DNA from 2 places in the Priestia sp. D3YE.R1 genome. Region 2 is predicted to be linked to the other one. Evidence: a T-box and tRNA genes for the amino acid it is inferred to sense, from the RefSeq annotation. Region 2 holds a T-box; the other holds one or more tRNA genes.

Region 1 (10,337 bases), 1.7 Mb from region 2:
CCTGATTTACCAGCAGGATTATAGTTCGCTGTATGGAAAGCTGCGTACCCTGTACCGCCTTGTTCCTGCGTAACGCGCTTAAAGCCATTTTGAACATCTTTAATGTATTCTTCTTTCATCGTGATACGATTTAACACATCAGGTTCAAATGAATGCTGCGTACCGCCAATTTCATCGGTCTTTATCGTTGGTTTTCGAATTTCTTTTACCAGCTGCGGCTTGATGCGATACCCTCCATTAGCTATTGCAGAAGTGTATTGCACAAGCTGCAGCGGCGTGTACGTATCATACTGACCAATTCCTAAATCAAGTGCTGTACCTGGAACGTTGCTTCCGCCTTGTACACCTGTTGATTCGTTATCGAGGTTTATGCCTGTTGATACGCCTAAGCCGAACTGACTGTAGTACGAACGCAGTTCGCTGAATGTGTCAGGTTTAATCGGTAAAGTCATGTTCTTATGGTACTGTAATCCAGCCATCGCCATTACCGTTTTAAACATAAATACGTTGGATGAATATTTTAACGCGGATGAATACGTTAAGGGTCCTAACCCCTCAGCCTCAGCTGATTTCTTAATTGGTGTTCCTTTAATTTTTAACGGTTCATCAACGAACACTGTGTTTGGCTTAATAGCTCCTGAATCTAAGCCAGCCAGAACCGTTGCCCCTTTTACAACAGAGCCCATTGTATAAGATGTTGAAATATTCCCTAATGCAAAATCTTCTATTTTAGGTACCCCAGTCTTCTTATCAATGGTGTATTTTTTACCAGCCATTGTTAAGATTTCTCCTGTGTGAGGATCCATCATAATTACAAAAGCACGGTCTAAAAACTGAGTTCCTTTCATTTTCTTTTTGGCTAAAAGCTGGTCCGTAATTTGTTTTTCTACTGCTTTTTGAAGCTCCATATCAATAGTTAAAACTAAATCACTGCCCCGTTCGCCTTTAGACACTTGAATTGTATCAAGGAGATTTCCTTTATCATCTGTTACATACTGGACTTTTTCTTTTTGACCGCTGAGCTGAGCTTCGTATTGCTTCTCTAAATAGCTCGTCCCAACTTGGTCATTTCGGCTATATCCTCTTGATAAGTAATACTGTACTTTATCTTTGGGCAGACCCTCGTTGGCAGAGGATACATTTCCAAGCAAAGTACGGAGAGTGCTGTTTTCTGGGTATGAGCGATCCCAATACGTTGTTGTATCCACACCTGGAAGTTCATCTAAGTGCTCACTTACAACGGCATACTCTTCATTTGTCACACCGCTTTTAACAATTTGCGGGGTGTTAGAATAACCTGCCTCCATTTGGCGCTTAATAGCTAGAACTTCTAAATCATTCTTTAAACTTTCTAAATCTTTTTTAGAAATGCGGTCTAACTGACGTTGATACAGTTCATCATCAGTCATTTCACCATCTTGAACTTTTTTGCGATCAGCTTTCGTAATTTTCTGCTCCGCTTCTTTAGGGTGAAGCATAATCCAATAATCTTTCATGTCGCGTTCTGTAATTTTTACCACGTTTTTAGCATCTTTATTCTTTTTATTTTCTGGAATATCAATCACATTTGTGGCGTAAGGAACATCGATCATAGTGGCTAACTTTTTAGCGATGCGCAGCCTTTCTTCAGCTGTGTTTCCTTGAAAACGAGTATATGTAATCGTATTTAAAGAGGTATTATCTACAATTACGCGGTTATACCGATCGTACATTTTCCCTCGAGGAACAGGCGTACTGACTGTAACGTCCTGTGTTTTTTCGACTTCTCGTTCATAATTCTCACCGTACACAATTTGAACAAGTCCCAACCGCAAAATTAATACGGAAAATAGGGCAAATACGGTCAAGAAAAGTAAGTTCACACGAAAAGGCACGTGACTTTTTCTTCTTTTTTTCTTTTTCATACCAACACCTACACTTTATAAAACATATATACCATAACACCATAAAATCAGATATTTAGCAAATAAATAGACACCTGGCAGGTGCCTATTTACACAACGTATTTATTCTAAAAGAAAAGCGATACATTTTCCATAGTACAAATGAAGGAGCTGACAATACTCTACGCTGGAGACTCTCCGTCTCCTTCATTTAATACTGGAGGAGTAACAGTCGTTTCTTTTTTGTGCAGAGGCTGTGAGATATGTCTCACACAAAAATAAATGATCGTATGCCCAGCTCCAACAATAGCTAATAAAATGGGAATGCTTTTTGCTTCATCAAAAAATAGCACAGCTATTAAAAATAAAGATATGGAAACGACGCGCCCAATATTAAGAAATACTTCTCTGACAACAATGTATTCAATTCTTTTTGAAACAACGTCTTTTGCCCGTCCAATTACATCGTACGTTAGAGAGATAAATGGAACCAACAAAATAGGATAGGCAATGGCAATGCAAACAGCATATATAATTAACTTTGGATACGATAAGTTAAAGATAAGCAAAAAGACTGCGCCATAGAGAAGGAGGCCCCCCGTGAAGATAAATCGAAGGCGATTTTTTTGCTTAATAAACCTTGAGGCTACATAGTATCCTACAAATGCAACCGCTGAATTCACCAGTCCATAAGTTCCTAAAGCTAATTCACTTCCTGTTGTAATAAATACCATGACGGATACGACAAAAATGAACGTACCTTCACGCAATCCTTGAAAGAAATGAGCCTGCAATATTCGATTCCAGTCTTTGTTGACTTTTCGTTCAGCCCATACTTCTTTAAATTTGTATACTCCCTCAGCTGCGCGTCTTGTAATAAAAAAACTAAGCACAACGGCACCGACAAACAATAGCAGAGATACACCAAACACAATTTTATACCCAAGTGATTCATACAAAGCGGAAATAACGAAGCCCGCTCCTAAAGGACCAATCATCCCTGCAAAAGAGTTTAAGATCCCTAAAAATCCGTTAAAAAAGTCTCTTGTATCGGGTTCAGTAATTTCAAAAGTTAGCACATTAAAAGCGAGCCAATAAAAGCCATATCCTATCCCTAGCAGTCCACCAAGCAATACTAAATACTCGGCTGCGTTAGCTCCACTGACTAATACAGCGATATAAAAAACAGCCAAAAAAGATACGCCTAACCTTAAAACCACAACCCGGTCAATTCGTTTGGCCCATTTACCTGCTAAAATAAACGTAAGCGGCTGAAGCACCACTACCGCTAAATTATAAATAGCGAGATCCGAAAATTCGCCTGATTGTTTCCACAGATAAATGTTAACAAACGAATTGGAAATTGAAATAGCCAAGGCGTAAAGACCGCCTATAATTAAAAGCAAAAGTAAATCTTTACTAACTTCTACATCTCCAACTACTTTTTTTAATAAAGGCATATCAAAAAACTCCTTTTCTCTTCTACACCTAGTGTGTGAAAAAGAAAAGGAGATATGTAAAAGAATTGGAAAACAAAAAAGCCAGTAAAGGTAATAATTACTTTACTGGCTCTTAAATACGTCTTCAGCTTATTTTGCAGCGTCGTAACGCTTAGCAACTTCGTCCCATTTTACAACATTAAAGAATGCTGAAATGTAATCTGGACGGCGGTTTTGATAATTTAAGTAGTAAGCGTGCTCCCAAACGTCTAGACCAAGAATTGGCGTTTTGCCTTCCATTAATGGGCTATCTTGGTTTGGTGTGCTTGTTACTTCTAATTCGCCGTTATTTACAACTAACCAAGCCCAGCCAGAACCGAAGCGAGTTTTAGCTGCATTTGCAAATTCTTCTTTGAATTGATCAAAGCTTCCGAATTTGCTAGCGATAGCGTCTGCTAATTCACCAGTTGGAGCACCGCCGCCGTTAGGGCAAAGGATTGTCCAAAATAATGAGTGGTTGGCATGACCGCCACCGTTATTGCGTACTGCTGTACGGATATCTTCAGGAACAGCATCTAAGTTTGAAATTAACTCTTCAATACTTTTGCTTTCTAAATCCGCTTTGCCTTCAACAGCAGCGTTTAGGTTTGTAACATATGTGTTGTGATGTTTTGTGTGGTGAATATTCATTGTTTCTTTGTCGATATGTGGTTCCAGTGCATCGTATGCATAAGGTAGTTCTGGTAATTTGTAAGCCATGAATAATTCCTCCTTCAAAATATGTAAGCATTTTGGCGCAAAAGCACCATATACGTTTAGATTAGCAAATTTACCCTACTGTTTCAAATAAAAAGTACCTAATCCATGATTTATATTTACCTAATTCCCATTCGCTATTCTTTTAAACATAAAAAAAGCTTCTTTTTCTCAAAAGAAGCTTTGAATAGACAATAGTATGGCGGAGGAAGAGGGATTCGAACCCCCGCGGGCTTTAACACCCCTGTCGGTTTTCAAGACCGATCCCTTCAGCCGGACTTGGGTATTCCTCCAACCCTATAAATGGTGGACCCTGCAGGACTCGAACCTGCGACCGGACGGTTATGAGCCGTCTGCTCTAACCAGCTGAGCTAAGGGTCCACATGGCTCCACAGGTAGGACTCGAACCTACGACCGATCGGTTAACAGCCGATAGCTCTACCACTGAGCTACTGTGGAACAATATGAATTATGTATGTCACAAACGTAAATTGAAAAATAGCGGCGGAGGGGATCGAACCCCCGACCTCACGGGTATGAACCGTACGCTCTAGCCAGCTGAGCTACACCGCCATGGCTCCACAGGTAGGACTCGAACCTACGACCGATCGGTTAACAGCCGATAGCTCTACCACTGAGCTACTGTGGAACAATATAACATTTACTAGCGACATTAAAAATTTAACATGTTTTTGGCCTAAAGTCAATATATTATTTTAAAACAGCATATAAAAAATAGGCAATCATCAACAGTTGAATAAATCCTTTCGAGATAGCGCCACTAAAAAAGCCAATAACCGAACCTACTCCAATTTTTACTGCGTTGCTAATTGTGGTCCGATGAACAATCAGTTCTCCTACAATCGCTCCGATAAACGGCCCTAAAATAATCCCAAATCCCGGAATAACAAACGGACCCACAAGCAGCCCAACTGTGCTTCCCCAAACGCCTGCTTTAGTGCCTCCGAATTTTTTTACACCAATAATATTAGCTATATAGTCTGCTAAAAAAAGTGCGACAACTAACAATCCTTGTATCACCCAAAATAACCAGCTATAGGAGCTAAAATCATAAAATAAACCGTATATAACAAATCCTAGAGCTACAAACAGCACGCTTGGGATGATGGGATAAACCAACCCAATAAACGATACAACAAAGCTAATGATAACTAATGCCCAACATAAAATAGCCATGCCCGCACCTATCCTTTTTATTATTACTATTTATCATACAATAACCACTCCTATAAAGAAAGACCTTGCACCACGAGACCTTCCTTTATTTTACTTTCGAATACGTCTTCAGATAACGATTTTCGAGTGTACCACTGCAATATTAACAGCACGGTCCTCAAGCTGCCGGTAATATCTCCAAAAACAATGACAGCAAAATCTGTACATATAAAGATATGCTTTTAACAAAGCGCTCCATCGTATCATTGTAATTGGTAACGGTTTCTAAAATCTATTGTAAACCTTAAATTTTCGCTATAAAATAGGTTATAATCAGAATTTTTAATAATAGGAGGCTTTACAATGAGCATGCTGAAAAAGATGGCATGGAGTTTTACTTCCTTCCAAAAAATAAGATCGCTTCGCTTTGAGCATACGAATAAAACAATTGGCTTTGTGCTGTTTTTAACATTCATTTCTTTGCTGCCTACATTTTTCTTTATGGCTTTGACGATTGTAAACGGCTATCATATCGCTACTACAGATCTCCCGAAATCTGTTTCTTCTTTTGCTATCTCAAATTCACAGCTTACGTCAAGTCAACCTTTCACAAAAAAAGTAAACGGTACCGCTTTTATCTTAAACCCCTCACAGTCTATTGAACGGTTTCATTCCCCTGCTCATGCAATTGGTTTTTTAAAGGATGGAATATATATCACGACTAATTCACAAACACAAACGTATTCATATGAGTTGCTAAACTGGCATCATAAAGATAAAAATGAACTGTTAAACTTGCTGCACGAACAAAAATTTTCTTTATACATACTTGTCCCTATCGCTATGCTTTTACTGTACGTATTAACAGCTGGACTAAGCTTCCTTTCTATTACCTGCCTTGCTTATCTTGGAAAGCTGATTGGACTCATTACCAAAAACCAGATTCCTTTTAAGCAGCTATGGGCACTGAGCGCTTATAGTACGGTAACCTTCACACTGCTTTATACGCTTTTTGAAGCTTTTTCTTTGTCTCTAGCAACGCACAGCTCTCTTTACTGGATAGGAACGTTCTTCATTTACTTATTGCTCGTCACAAGGATTCCTATAAGAAAAAAGGTAAAACCTAATAAAGAGGCTGGGACAAACGTATTTTAGTTGAAGGAAAATCCAAACGAGGACTCTAGATTCTTGATAGAGAATTCAACTCGTTCGGATTTTTTTATTGATATGGTGAACGCGGTTTTCATGTATGTAGATGCTTCTAGCTGGTGATTGGAGTGATTTAGTTAAGTCTCAGCCTCTTTATTTCTGTACAACTTTTCTTCCCATTGCAGAAGAAAGAATTTTCAACTGATACAAAACCCATAACCCTCCTGCTGCGAGCAGTAGAAAGCTATAAATAAACATCAGCCTTTCAGTATGCATCCACACTTCAAAAACAACAGGTCCCAACGCCACTCCTAAAAATCTCACCGTTCCATAAATGGATACAATAAACCCTCTTTCTTCGTCTGAAGCTGCTGAAGTAATCATCATATTAATACACGGAAGAACAAATCCTAAGCCGCCAAAGGCAACTGTCAAACAAAACATCAGCACAGGAAGCGTGTAAATCATCGTTAATACTCCAAACATTACGAATAAAAGAATCATTCCTACTATCATCAATTTTTTCATGAGCTCTACATCTGTTTTGATTCGCTGACCGGTCCAATAAGAAACGATGGTCATCGCGCCAAGAGGAAATAAAAAAGCGGTTCCTTTGAAAAAACCGTCTATATGATACGTTTCCTCTATTAAAAAAGATAAATAATATAAAATGCCAAATAATAAAAACAACCCCAATCCCCCGACAAAGAATAAAGGAAAAAGCGATTTTCTTTTATCATAAACAATCCCAATAGCTCTCTTTAAATACTTTCCAACAGATACTGAATCCGAACCTGTTTTCGCTTCTCTCACATACATCGCTATACCTACTAAAGCAGCGCCTGCAGCTAAAGGATAGACCAAAAATGCGGCATACCATACGACGAGTGCTGCCGATGCTCCAATTATAGGCGCAACCGCTTTTCCAGCTCCGTTATATACTTCTAAAATCCCGAGGACTTTTGCTCTTTTTTCCCCTGTAAATACATCTCCAGTTAATGCCATTGCTAACGTTGTAGTACCTGCAGCTCCAATCCCTTGAATCACTCTGCCAGCCATCAACACAGCAAAGCTTCCAGAAGAGAATGAAGCACTACTAGCAGCGATGACACTACCTATTATCATCATGATGAGTGAATATATGATTAACTTTTTACGCCCATACCGGTCTGATAAAATCCCTACAGCAGGGATACACAATGCGGCTGGAATCGAAAATGCACTCAGTATTAAACTGGTTTGAACTCCGCTTAAGTGAAGTGACTTTTGAATGCTCGGCAGCAGAGGAATGAGCATGGAATTTCCCAGCACCATGATTAAAGGCAATAAGCCTAATGAAACAATCATTAATTTTTCTTTCAATTTTCGTTCTCCAATCATATTTAAGTAAGACAAGCATAGGCTTTACACATAAGCAAAAGAATGAAGGAGGAGCATAATGAAAAAGCTATGTGCATTAGCCGCTTTCGCTTTTATCGGATATATTTGTCACTACGACATTAAATACGGGACCATTCCCACTGCTACTGAAGCAGTTCAAGTCAGCAAAGCGCAGCCTGCAGAAACAAAAGCCGCCAGCTCTTCTTCCATCTATACAAAAATAAAAATTAAGCCAGGCGATACAGTTTTGTCCGTAATTGAGGAGCTTACAAAAAAATCGATACCGGTTTCCATGAACCAAATGATTAAAGACTTTAAGAAGTTAAATAATGGTACAGCGCCTGAAGATATTCAAATTGGAAAAACGTATAAGTTCCCTATTTACAAGTAATGACAGCATTCTTCTTGTCAAGATAGGATAGTCATTGTTAAAATAGCTAAGGTAGTACTTTCTACTAGTTATTTTGTTCATAAAGAGTTATTCTATTAATGAATTCAAATTCTTGATTTCATTTTGAAGGAGAGATTATCACGTGAGTGAAATTATACATCGTACAAAAACACGCCCCGTTAAAGTTGGAGATTTAACAATTGGGGGCAGTAACGAATTAGTTATTCAAAGTATGACAACCACTAAAACACATGATGTTGAAGCAACGGTTGCAGAAATTAAACGTTTAGAAGAAGCAGGATGCCAAGTTGTTCGTGTTGCTTGTCCAGACGAGCGCGCAGCAGATGCAATCCCTGAAATTAAAAAACGCATTAACATTCCGTTAGTTGTAGATATTCATTTTGACTATCGCTTAGCGTTAAAAGCAATCGAAGGCGGAGCGGATAAAATCCGTATCAACCCAGGTAATATTGGACGCCGTGAAAAAGTGGAAGCTGTTGTAAATGCTGCAAAAGCTAAAAATATTCCAATTCGTATTGGAGTTAACGCCGGTTCACTGGAAAAACGTATTTTAGATAAATACGGCTATCCGACAGCAGATGGCATGGTAGAAAGTGCACTTCATCACATTAAAATTTTAGAAGACCTTGATTTCCATGACATCATCGTTTCAATGAAAGCATCCGATGTTAACTTGGCAATTGAAGCTTATGAAAAAGCTGCTCAAGCATTTGACTACCCTCTTCACTTAGGAATTACAGAATCGGGTACATTATTTGCAGGAACTGTAAAAAGTGCAGCAGGTCTTGGCGCTATCTTATCTAAAGGTATCGGAAATACATTACGTATTTCTTTAAGTGCGGATCCTGTAGAAGAAGTAAAAGTTGCGCGCGAATTGCTAAAATCATTCGGTTTAGCTTCCAATGCTGCAACTCTTATTTCTTGCCCAACTTGCGGACGTATTGAAATTGATTTAATTAGCATTGCTAATGAAGTGGAAGAGTATATTTCAACTGTAAAAGCACCGATTAAAGTAGCGGTACTTGGCTGCGCTGTAAACGGCCCTGGTGAAGCTCGTGAAGCTGATATCGGGATTGCAGGAGCACGCGGTGAAGGTCTTCTATTCCGCAAAGGTGAAATCGTACGCAAAGTTCCTGAAGAAACAATGGTTGAGGAACTGAAAAAAGAAATTGATAAAATCGCTGCTGAATATCACGCAAAGCAAGAAGCTGAAAAAGCTGCAGCTAAATCATAACCAAAAAAAGCGAGGCGCATATGCACCTCGCTTTTTTTATGAAAAGAACGGTAATATAAACGTACCGACAATAATCGATACAACCCCGATCCCTATTGCCCATGCTCCTAGCGTAAGTGCTCCTTTTCTGCGTGCGATAAACCCTAGAATAATCCCAGCGGCACCAAGAATAATTGGTAAAAAGAATAGTGAAAGAATCGAAAGTACGAGTGCGAAACGACCGTATCCCGTTCCTTCTCCTCGTCCTGCGACTTCATGATTGCGATTGCGATCAATATCTATAACCTCACGCTCTGCATGAGGCTCTCCTACTCGGTCAGGAACGCCCACTTCAGCCGCAGTTTCTTCCATGAAATCAGCTTCATATACATCTTTTCTACGCCTTTGTTCTTCATTCTCCATGCTTAATCCCTCGCTTTCGTAAATAAGGAGCATTTATAGTATCTGAATGGGAGAAAAAATTATAAGTGTTAATCTTATACAGCTGCTCATTTTCTTACAAACATAAATACCTACACGATTCCCACACCGCATAATCATCCTTATCTTTTTTCTTAAGGAGTATAAAAAGTATTACTGTTTCTCTTTAGGCTTTATGTTACACTAGACAAGAATAATCAAGCATCTAAGTAGAATAAACGTACTAAAGGAGTGCACGTAGTTGACAAAAAAGTTTGGAATTGACATTGATGGAACTGTTACCTCTCCTGAAACTTTTGTTCCTCATTTAAATAAAGCCTTTAACTTAAATTTAACACTTGAAGATATTACAGAATATGATTTCAGCCCTTTTGTAAATGTATCACCTGCAGAACTTGGTAAATGGTTTAAAGCAAATGAACGCTCTATTTACGAAACCTCTCCCCTTGCAGACGATGCAAAAGCGGTTTTGCAAAAGTGGCATCAAA
Region 2 (10,337 bases):
CCATCTACGTAGTTTTGATAAGCTCTTTGCGTTGCGGGAGCACCGCTGCTCCTAAGTATTACGTCACTCGCTTTTTCATTAAGATAAGGGGAACCAGGAAAGTTGTGGAATAACACTGGATTCCAACGATTCAGCTCCGGTGAAAATAAGTGGAACGCAGGTACAACAATTCGTTTCTTTAAGTCTCTAAGGCGAAGGTCTCGGGGGAAAAACGTTCGTATGGCTTTAATAAAACCAGAATAGGGTACTTGTTGATTAAAAACAGGTCCGCCCGGTCGGGAAACGCTGAACGCCGGTAAGATGTGATCTTTGAAAAACTGAAACGTCTCTTCTGGTGATCTTCCGCTTGCTAGTGCAAGAGCAGTAAATGAACCAATTGAATTTCCTGAAAAAACATTGGTTTTACTAATTAACTCTGGGTTTCGGTGAGCCAATCTATTCAGAAGCTGTAAACTTAAAGCACCTAAAGTACCGCCTCCATCAAAGGTCATAATCCGATATTTTGTCAAAGGTGATTTCTCCTTTCGAATCCCATCAGAGGTATCATTCTGTATATGTTTATTTTATGTGCTGTAGAGGTATGATTATCTCTTTTGCGGATTCTTCAGGATTCAAGTTATGCAGATAAGCATACTTGTCCAGAACCCCTCCAGTAAGTTTTCTATTCTCTGTTTCCTTCCTTTAAACTGTGTGTCTTTTTTGAAGAAAATTCATAGGATATAGCATCTTATCTGTATTATGTGAGAAAGGGGTTATATCGTGGAGGAAACAAAGCTTACTGGACGAATCGTTACACCTGATGATGCGGAATATGATCAGGCTAGAACAAATAATAATTTAGGTGTGCCTAAATTTCCGAGAATAATTGTATTTTGTCAGAATACAAACGATGTAGTAAATGCATTGAAATGGGTAAAGGAAAATCATGTCCCATTTCGAATTAGGAGCGGTAGGCATAGCTATGAAAATTTTTCAATAGTAAACGGTGGATTAGTGATTGATGTTAGTGAAATGGATAGAATCACGTTCAACTCTAAAGACATGACAGCGAAAATAGAAGCAGGAGCTAATCTAGGGAAAGTATATAATGAATTATGGAAAAAAGGAACGACTATCCCTGCAGGAACGGAAAGCAGTGTAGGTCTTGTAGGCCTTGTGCTTGGCGGAGGAATTGGGATGTTATCAAGGTTGTTTGGGCTTACCTGTGATAATTTGCTTGAAGTTGAAATGGCCATAGTAAATGAACAGCGAGAAGTTGAACTCATTAAGGCAAATAAAAATCACAACAGTGATCTCTTTTGGGCTTGTTGTGGCGGTGGGGGCGGAAACTTTGGTATTGTTACGTCCCTTACATTCAAGGTGCAGCCTATCTCAAAGGTGTCAATCTTTTCAATTGCATGGGAGTGGGAAGATTTTGAAGCTGCTTTTGATGCATGGCAGCACTGGGCCACCAATACCGATAAGCGCTTAACTTCGGAGATTGAGTTAAAATCGAAAGAAGCAAATCAGATTATCGCTCAAGGTGAGTTCGTTGGTTCATCATTCAAGTTAAAGGAACTTCTGCAGCCTTTAATAGATGTTGGTTGTCCTAAAAAAGTAGTAATAAAGGAAGTTTCATATATTGAAGCTGTACAATTTTTTGACGATCCGAGCGGAAACCAACCCGCTCCTCGAAAAAGGTCAGGCTCTTTTCTTAATAAACCTTTTCCAAAAGAGGCCATTTTAACAATGAAGCATCTTTTAGAAAATGCTCCGAATGAAAAATCTAGTATTTGGCACCAATCTCTTGGAGGAGCAGTGGAGGAAGTTGGCTCTAATGAAACGGCCTTCTATTATAGAGATGCTGTTATCGCACAGGAGTACCTTGCTACATGGAGCCATCCTTCAGAAGAGAGAGCAAACATTCGCTGGATTGAAGACTTAAGGAATGCTTTATCGAGATATACAACTGGAGATTATGTGAACTGGCCGGACCGGTTCATCAGAGATTGGCCAACGGCGTATTATGGAGAGAATTTTAAAAAGCTTCGAGAAGTGAAACGAGCATATGACCCGTGCAATCTATTTCATTTCCCTCAAAGCATCCCGCCGTTTATTAACTGGTTTTAAAGATCATCTTTCAAGTTGGAGGGCCAAACAATACCCATCTTAAAGGAGATGGGTTTTTGTGTCTATTTCATCTTCTTTTCCTAAGAACGTGAAAAAGGCAGAAAATATTATAGCGCACAGTGGCAAGCAGTTATTTTATCAATAGACGCTTGCATTATACGAGAAACATACATAAATTTCATAAACATTGACATTCCCTTCCAAACCGCATACAATAGCTACTAATAAAAGCACACAAATTCGTTGAAGAGAATCAGTACGCTGCAAGTTTGTTCCACAGAGAGCTGGTGATAGCTGAAAGCCAGTGTTCAAGCGGCAGGGGAATATCCTCTCTGAGAAGTCAAACTGAACTATAAGTAAGTTTGAACGGTAGTCTACCGTTAAAAAGAACGCGTATGATTGTACGTTGCTGAGTGCTATTGATGAACGGATCAATAGAAGCCAGGGTGGTACCGCGGTTAAAACCCGTCCCTAGTCATAGGGACGGGTTTCTTTGTGTGCTTTTAACTTTAAAAGGAGTGGTATCACATGAAAGAAGTGAATGTAAGGGAGTCTTCGCAAGAGCGCGAACAGCGTATCCAGCAGCAGTGGCAAAAGGGAAATGTGTTTCAGCAGTCGGTTCAAAACCGAGAAGGGCATCCTTCGTTTGTATTTTATGAAGGGCCTCCGACAGCAAACGGTCTTCCTCATGTCGGGCACGCGCTTGGCCGTACCATTAAAGACGTTGTGGCTCGTTATAAGACGATGACAGGGCATCAAGTGATCCGAAAAGCAGGCTGGGATACGCACGGACTTCCGGTTGAGCTCGGTGTTGAAAAGCAGCTCGGAATTTCAGGAAAGCATGATATTGAAAAATACGGCGTAGAAGCTTTTATTAACAAGTGTAAGGAAAGTGTGTTTGTGTATGAAAAGCAGTGGCGCACGTTCACGGAGCAGCTTGGCTATTGGGTTGATATGGAAGACCCTTACATCACCTTGGAGAATTCATACATTGAAAGCGTATGGAACGTGCTTGGCACGATTCATGACAAAGGACTTCTTTATAAAGGCCACCGCGTATCACCTTACTGCCCGAGCTGTCAAACGTCATTAAGTTCGCATGAAGTAGCGCAAGGGTATAAAGATGTAAAAGATTTAACGGTAACGGTGAAATTTAAAGTGAAAAACCGCGATAATGAGTATTTTTTAGGTTGGACGACAACGCCTTGGACGCTTCCATCAAACGTGGCGCTTGCGGTGCATGAAGAAATGAACTACGTGCGCGCCGAGCAAGGCGGCAGCGTGTATATAGTGGCAGAAGCGCTCGCAGACAAAGTGTTAAAAGGAGAATATAGCGTTTTATCTCATCATAAAGGAAATGAGTTAAAAGGGATGTCGTATGAGCCGCCGTTTGATTTTGTGAACGTTGAAAAAGGTCATGAAGTCGTGACGGCTGATTATGTAACGGACCAAAGCGGAACGGGCGTTGTTCATTTAGCACCTGCTTACGGTGAAGATGATTACAGAGTTGTAAAAGAAAACGGCTTTTCATTTGTGAACGTAGTGGATGAAAAAGGGCAGTACACATCTGAAGTGCCGCCGTTTCAAGGGCGTTTTGTAAAAGACTGCGACGTTGATATCGTTCGCTACTTAGCAAATCAAGACGTGCTGTATCATAAAGAAAAGCATGAGCATAGCTATCCGTTTTGCTGGAGATGTGACTCGCCGCTTCTTTATTACGCAAATGAAAGCTGGTTTATCCAAACGACGGCGTCAAAAGAACAATTTTTGAAAAATAATGAAAGCGTGAAGTGGTACCCGGATCATATCAAGCACGGTCGATTTGGCAACTTTTTGGAAAATATGGTGGACTGGAACATCAGCAGAAAGCGCTACTGGGGAACGCCGCTGAACGTATGGGAATGCGAAGAATGTCAGCATCAAGTAGCTCCAAAAAGCATCAAAGAGCTTCAGAAACATGCGTCTCATTCCGTGGATGACAGCATTGAACTGCATAAGCCTTATGTAGATGACGTGCAGCTAACGTGTCCGGTCTGCAGCGGAGAAATGAAGCGAACGCCGGAAGTGATTGACGTTTGGTTTGACAGCGGGTCGATGCCGTTTGCGCAGTATCACTATCCGTTTGAAAATAATGAACTGTTTCAAAAGCAGTTTCCGGCAGACGTTATCGCAGAAGGAATTGATCAAACGCGCGGCTGGTTTTACAGCTTGATGGCAGTTTCAACGCTCTTTACTGGAAAAGCGCCTTATAAGCGCGTTTTGTCTCTTGGCCACGTGTTAGATGAAAACGGTCAAAAGATGTCTAAAAGTAAAGGAAATGCGCTAGACCCTGTTGATCTTATTCATACATTTGGTGCGGATGCGCTTAGATGGGCGCTTTTAGCAGACAGTGCACCTTGGAATCCGAAGAAATTTTCAGAGCGGGTCGTGCAAGAAGCGAAATCAAAAGTTATTGATACGCTTGTGAACGTGTACGGCTTTTACGTTCTGTACGCCAAGCTTGACGGCTATAACCCTGAGCAAACGTATGAATTGAAAAAAACAAAATTGGATAAGTGGATTCTTTCACGTTTGCATAGTACGGTTAAGCGAGCAACAGCATATCTTGAAGATTACGGGTTTACAAGCGCCGCTCGTGAAATCGCAGCATTTATTGAAGAACTAAGCAACTGGTATGTGCGACGTTCCCGCGATCGTTTTTGGTCAGAAGGAATGGACGGCGAAAAAGCAGCAGCTTACGATACGCTTCATGAAGTACTAGTGACATTAAGTCAACTATTAGCACCGTTTACGCCGTTTGTTGCGGATGATGTTCATGAAAATCTAACAGGGAAAAGCGTTCATTTGGCAGACTATCCTGTGTATGATCAAACGAAAGTGAACGAAAAGCTGGAAAAAGAAATGGCAGCGGTGCTGCAAGTAGTTGAACTAGGCCGAAGCATCCGAAATACGCATTCGTTAAAAGTAAAGCAGCCTCTGCAAAGTCTTTCGCTTGTGGTAACGGAAGAAGATGTAGAGTGGGAAGCGTACCATGATGTCATCAAAGATGAGCTTAATGTGAAGAACTTTAACGTGGAGCAAGACGATGACAAACTGGTTTCATACGTATTAAAACTTGATTTTAAACAGGCGGGACCGAAGTTTGGAAAACAAGTAAATGAGGTCAATCAAGCATTAAAGAACCTTTCAGAAGAGCAAGGAAAAGAGTTTGTTGAACAAGGCAAGCTGAGTGTTACGCTTGCTTCAGGAGAAAACTTAACGCTTGAAACGGCAGACGTACTTGTTGAAAAAGTGCCAAAAGAAGGTTTTGCAGTTGCATCAAACGGCATGTATACTGCGGTGTTGGATACGGCGTTAACCGAAGAACTCGTGCAGGAAGGAGTCGCTCGTGAAGTAATTCGAGCGGTTCAAGACTATCGTAAAAAGCTGGATTTACCCGTGAATTTACGTATTGATTTGGAGCTTAGCGGAGACGAAGAAGTGAAGGAAGCCGTTGCGAAGTTTGAAACGCTGCTTCAAGAAAATCTTCTGCTGCACAGTCTCAGTGTGAAAGAAACTATCAAAAACGGAGAGACGGTAAAAGTCGGAACAAAGCAAGTTGTGCTTCGTGTTTTAAATCAGAGCCGATAAAGAGAGGCAAAGATAAGTTGAAGTAATGTACGAACGGTTTATTTGTTAACCGTTCGTTTTTTCTGTTTTTATAGTGAACGTAGCTGCTTCTAGCTGTGGATTGGAGGGCAAGACGAAGACTCCTGCGGGAGAAGCGGAACAGGTGAGGCCCCGCAGGAGCGAAAGCGACGAGGAGGCTCAGCACCCGCCCGCGGAAAGCGAAGTCTTGCACGGAAATCAACAGCGGGGTAACAAGCAATTCATACTAATCATTCACCCGATTTGTTCGTCTTTAGGTGAGATGAATTTCGGTATTTCTAAATCTCTCTTTTTACCTTTAATCAAACTGTCCGAGAACATTTTTAAGACTCGGCCAAACGATTTCAAAAGGAGCCGCTAGTACATACTCTTTTCCGTTTTCATCTTTAAAGTGCTGTACAAAACGGTATTTTCCTACTTTGTAGTTAGGAGTTGCGATATCTTGTTTGAATGATTTCCCTGGCTTTAGCGTGACAGTTTTATCAGGAAACTCCAATCCGTTTAGCACAACTTTGTACCACTTGCCGTCTTTTAAGTGATCCGCCGTATTTTCATAAGGAATTGTTAAGGTATGCGTCGAATTGTTTTGGATAACAAAAAAGCCAAACTGCGTTTTATCGTATTTTTCGCTTACAGCAGATAGCGTAATGACACCTCCGTCAGTGTTAATGGAAGAAGGAATGTTTTTTTCTTGTTTGGCTCCAAGTTCCATTTTTTGACCGTTATAATCGATATAGCCAAAAATACAAAACAAGATAATAAAAATGCCTAGTATTAGTATAAGTGTTCGTACTATTTTCAAAAGCTTTGCACCACCTTTTTCACTCTTCCATTATACGGAAAACTTCTTGTTTGAAATAGTATGAATTTACATTTTCTATATCACTTTTTTGAAAGGAATGATTGAAATGAGACAAATTATAGCCATGGGCGGCGGAGGTTTTTCGATGGAGCCGGATAACTTGCTGCTGGATCAATACATACTTTCACAAGCTCATACAGATGTGCCGAAAATCTGTTTTATCCCTACAGCCAGCGGAGATGCGGATAATTATATAGAAAGGTTTTATGAAGCGTTTGAGAAGTTGATATGCACACCGTCTCATTTATCGCTGTTTTCTCAAAACTTTATGAATTTAAAAGCATATGTGATGCAGCACGACATTTTGTATGTAGGCGGCGGTAATACAAGGAATATGCTTTCTTTATGGAAAGAGTGGGGACTTGATACAATTTTAAAGGAAGCTTATAAAAAAGGAATAATTTTAGCAGGAATAAGCGCAGGTTCGATTTGCTGGTTTGAAGAAGGCGTCACTGATTCAATGAACAACAACCTGTCTAAAATCGACTGTTTAGGGTTTTTAACCGGCAGCAACTGTCCTCACTACGACGGAGAAAGCAATCGAAGACCTTCGTATCATGAGTTAATGGCAAGCGGAGAAATGAAAGAAGGCTATGCTGTAGATGATGGAGTCGCGCTGCATTTTAAAGATGAGAAGCTATCGGCATCAGTTAGCTCAAGACCAACAGCAAAAGCGTATGCTGTTAATCGAAAAGCGAGTAAAGTCATTGAGCATGAACTCCTGGTGACGTATTTAGGTGATGACAAGCAATAAATGGCCGCTTCCCATGTTTCTCTGTATAAAATGGAGATTATTCGTACATATATAAGCAGAGACTCTATATAGGAGGTTACTTCAGTGAGTTATGAACGATACTGGGGAAACATACATGAACAAAGCGATAAGCTGCAGAAGTTATTATCGTCGTATTGGCATCAGTATTCAGATTTTGGAAACTGGCAGTTTTGGGTGGTACTCGCTTCACTCGTTCTTCCTCTTGTGTTGTTGTATTTTACCGTAGACCGGACGAGGATCTTTGAGGTGTTTTTCTTCGGTTACACAGTGCATATGCTTTGGGCATATATTGATATTGCACTTGGGAGAAGCGGTCATTTAACGCACACGTTTTTCTTAACGCCGCTGCTTCCCAACGCAACGAATATTACCGCTTCTATTTTGCCAGTAGGCTTTCTGCTGCTTTATCAATATTGTACAAATCATCAAAAGAATTTTTATCTGTATACGATTCTGCTGAGCGCTGTTTTTTCGTTTGGACTGGCGCCTCTTGAACATCATTTTAAATTTATTGATTCAAGAAAAGGAATGAGTTTGTTTTATATTTTTCTTATTGATATAGGAATAACGCTAGTGGCGTACTGGGTTACAAGGCTGCTTGTAAAAGCAAAAGCCGCAGCCTATCGTAAAGCGGAAAAAGAAAGCTGAAAAAATGTTTCAAAATGAGTAGTTAAGGGTATACATACACTTAAGACAAATCGAGGTGAAAAAATTGTATTACTATCGCATTTCAGAAGGACAAGACGAAATGTACTCTGAGACAATTGTTGTCCATGAAGAACAGTTTGATCAAGGTACATTCGAAGAAATGGTAAAAGAAGCGATGATCGATAAGCCCGGCAAAATCGACCAGGTGGACATTGTGAAATATTTAATTGGACATTATCATTTCCAAGTTGCATATATTGAAGCAGCCTTTCATAGCACGTATATAGAAGAACAATAATGTTATGTATTCGTTAAGAAACCCCGTTGCATTGGCAGCGGGGTTTCTTGTCTCTACCAAGATCGATAGTGATAAGGGTTTTGAGGTTGATAATAAGAATTCTGAGACGGAGGATACGTATAAGGAGGAGTCTGGTGGTGAACGGGGCCTCCTTGTTTTTTCTTTTTATAGTGTTCTTTTTCTCCGCATTCGTCTGTTGGTCCAATTACGATGGTTTGATTTTTTAACGGAGCCAGCGTTTTCTTTAGCTGCTCTGGATCTAAGCAGTACGTGTGAGCAAGCACTTCAATAGGCGTCTTATTTAAAATATCAGATCCAAAAATGTATTCCGGATACGGAGCGTCAAAAATAGCGAGTAAATGTGTATTGTCTTCAGACGCAATCTCCCAGTGCCACCAGCCTTGAGGGATATTGGCTACTTGACCGGGAGTAATCGGAATATTTGTGACTTCGTTGTTAAACGGATTGATTAATGAAACGACGGCTGAGCCTGAAATACAGTAAACAAGCTCAGCGGCATTTTGATGATAGTGCGGTTCGACCACGCGGCTTTTGCTTAAGTAAATATCGAGTAACGATACGTTTCCAAGAGTATTTAGCACATCTCTTCCTAGCCGGTTAATATAGTTTTCATCATTGCGCGTATTGAGTCTGTTTTTGTTCACATCAGAAAAGTATTGTACGTTTGGATTATTGTAATCCATATAGGATGTTGGCATAAACATTCAGCTCCTATTTACAATTTTTAAGGTGATGTATCGTATGTAAGGAAGAAAAAATTGTGACAATAGCCCAGTAAAAAGAGAGGAAACCATCATTTTTTACCAAATTGTACAAACTCTTCTTTGTTTGTTTCATACACTGTAACAGGTTCTTTTTTTACAGAGCCATGATCAATGTCAGACGCATGAGACGGATCATTTTAAGGAAAGTGAGTTGCAGAGCTGTTGCTTGATCAATATGAAAAAATAAAGAGTACGTATGAAAAGCTGGATGAACTTCAGCTGCCGTTTGATAAGCCCATTTTAGTAGGAGTCGAGTGGAACGGAGTGCTGTTTGAGTTTTTGGTGAGATTAAAAAAAGAGTCTTCTCATTTGCTTGTGTTTGGTTCAGGAGGAGGAGCAAGTCAAGAAATGCCGGCAGGACCTCCGTATTTTCAGCGCCATTCGTGGATGAATGAATTTCAAGATTCAATTATTTACTATAACGATCCTACGCTTTATTTAGGAAAGGTGTCGCTTGCGTGGGGACAAGGGACAAGCGATCGTTTTTATTTAAAAGACATTGCGGTTTTAATTGAAAAGTTCATGAAAAAAGCACAGGTGAATTCGTCTAACGTATTGTTTTACGGATCTTCAGGCGGCGGCTTTATGTCAATGTTTTTAGCGGGGTACGTAAAAGGAGCAAAAGCGCTTGTCAATAATCCGCAGACGTGCTTGACCAAGTGGCTAAAAACACCGGTTCAACAGGTGTTTAATTTATCTTATCCTAACCTGACGGAAGAGGAAGTGATCGCCTCATACGGTGAGAGAATCAACGTAGTGAAGTTTTTTCGCCATATTAACTATGTGCCAAAGGTGTATTACTTGCAAAACGGGGCGTTTGAATACGATATGAACAATCACTTGCTGCCGTTTTTAACGGATTTGCAGGACATGCCAGACGACTGTGAAATCAATAATATAAAAGTGGAGCTCTATTATGACCCAAAGCTGAAGCATGCAGCTGTTAGTAAGCAAGAAACGATTGATTATGTGAATATGGCGAAGAAGATATAAGAAAAAAGGCAAGAGTTTATCCTTTAAGGAGCTCTTGCTTTTTTATGTCGAATTTTCTACCTCAATAGATACAAGTAGGAAGTTATGTTGCTTTTTCTTTTGAATATGATAGTGAAGATGAGGTGTAAGGAGGGGAAGTATGGCCGATCAAGATGAGAGAAAAAGATACTTGATGGAAGTTCAGACCTGGCTTGAACAAGTATGTGATCCTGTATTTGA

Evidence for each region. The T-box of region 2 lies ahead of ileS (isoleucine--tRNA ligase). A T-box ahead of a tRNA ligase gene usually reads a tRNA of that ligase, here a tRNA-Ile.
Region 1: it encodes a tRNA-Ile, which carries the amino acid that the T-box ahead of ileS (isoleucine--tRNA ligase) is inferred to sense. The anticodon was not compared.

What each region holds. Positions count from the first base shown of each region.
Region 1 covers NZ_JBLTHW010000001.1:372,107-382,443, reverse strand. The annotation lists gene ACOZIR_RS01975 (peptidoglycan D,D-transpeptidase FtsI family protein) at 1-1,904, opposite strand, end outside; gene ACOZIR_RS01970 (MFS transporter) at 2,066-3,343, opposite strand; gene sodA (superoxide dismutase SodA) at 3,473-4,081, opposite strand; tRNA gene ACOZIR_RS01960 (tRNA-Ser) at 4,279-4,371, opposite strand; tRNA gene ACOZIR_RS01955 (tRNA-Ile) at 4,383-4,459, opposite strand; tRNA gene ACOZIR_RS01950 (tRNA-Asn) at 4,463-4,537, opposite strand; tRNA gene ACOZIR_RS01945 (tRNA-Met) at 4,578-4,651, opposite strand; tRNA gene ACOZIR_RS01940 (tRNA-Asn) at 4,653-4,727, opposite strand; gene ACOZIR_RS01935 (DUF456 domain-containing protein) at 4,790-5,275, opposite strand; gene ACOZIR_RS01930 (DUF1189 domain-containing protein) at 5,618-6,409, shown strand; gene ACOZIR_RS01925 (MFS transporter) at 6,557-7,765, opposite strand; gene ACOZIR_RS01920 (hypothetical protein) at 7,842-8,174, shown strand; gene ispG (flavodoxin-dependent (E)-4-hydroxy-3-methylbut-2-enyl-diphosphate synthase) at 8,326-9,429, shown strand; gene ACOZIR_RS01910 (DUF4190 domain-containing protein) at 9,466-9,831, opposite strand; gene ACOZIR_RS01905 (5' nucleotidase, NT5C type) at 10,091-10,337, shown strand, end outside.
Region 2 covers NZ_JBLTHW010000001.1:2,054,426-2,064,762, forward strand. The annotation lists gene ACOZIR_RS10890 (patatin-like phospholipase family protein) at 1-509, opposite strand, end outside; gene ACOZIR_RS10895 (FAD-binding oxidoreductase) at 760-2,109, shown strand; T-box leader at 2,344-2,585, shown strand; gene ileS (isoleucine--tRNA ligase) at 2,638-5,739, shown strand; gene ACOZIR_RS10905 (immunoglobulin-like domain-containing protein) at 6,056-6,559, opposite strand; gene ACOZIR_RS10910 (peptidase E) at 6,666-7,373, shown strand; gene ACOZIR_RS10915 (hypothetical protein) at 7,458-8,042, shown strand; gene ACOZIR_RS10920 (hypothetical protein) at 8,098-8,340, shown strand; gene ACOZIR_RS10925 (cupin domain-containing protein) at 8,394-9,059, opposite strand; gene ACOZIR_RS10930 (hypothetical protein) at 9,288-10,118, shown strand; gene ACOZIR_RS10935 (superoxide dismutase) at 10,258-10,337, shown strand, end outside.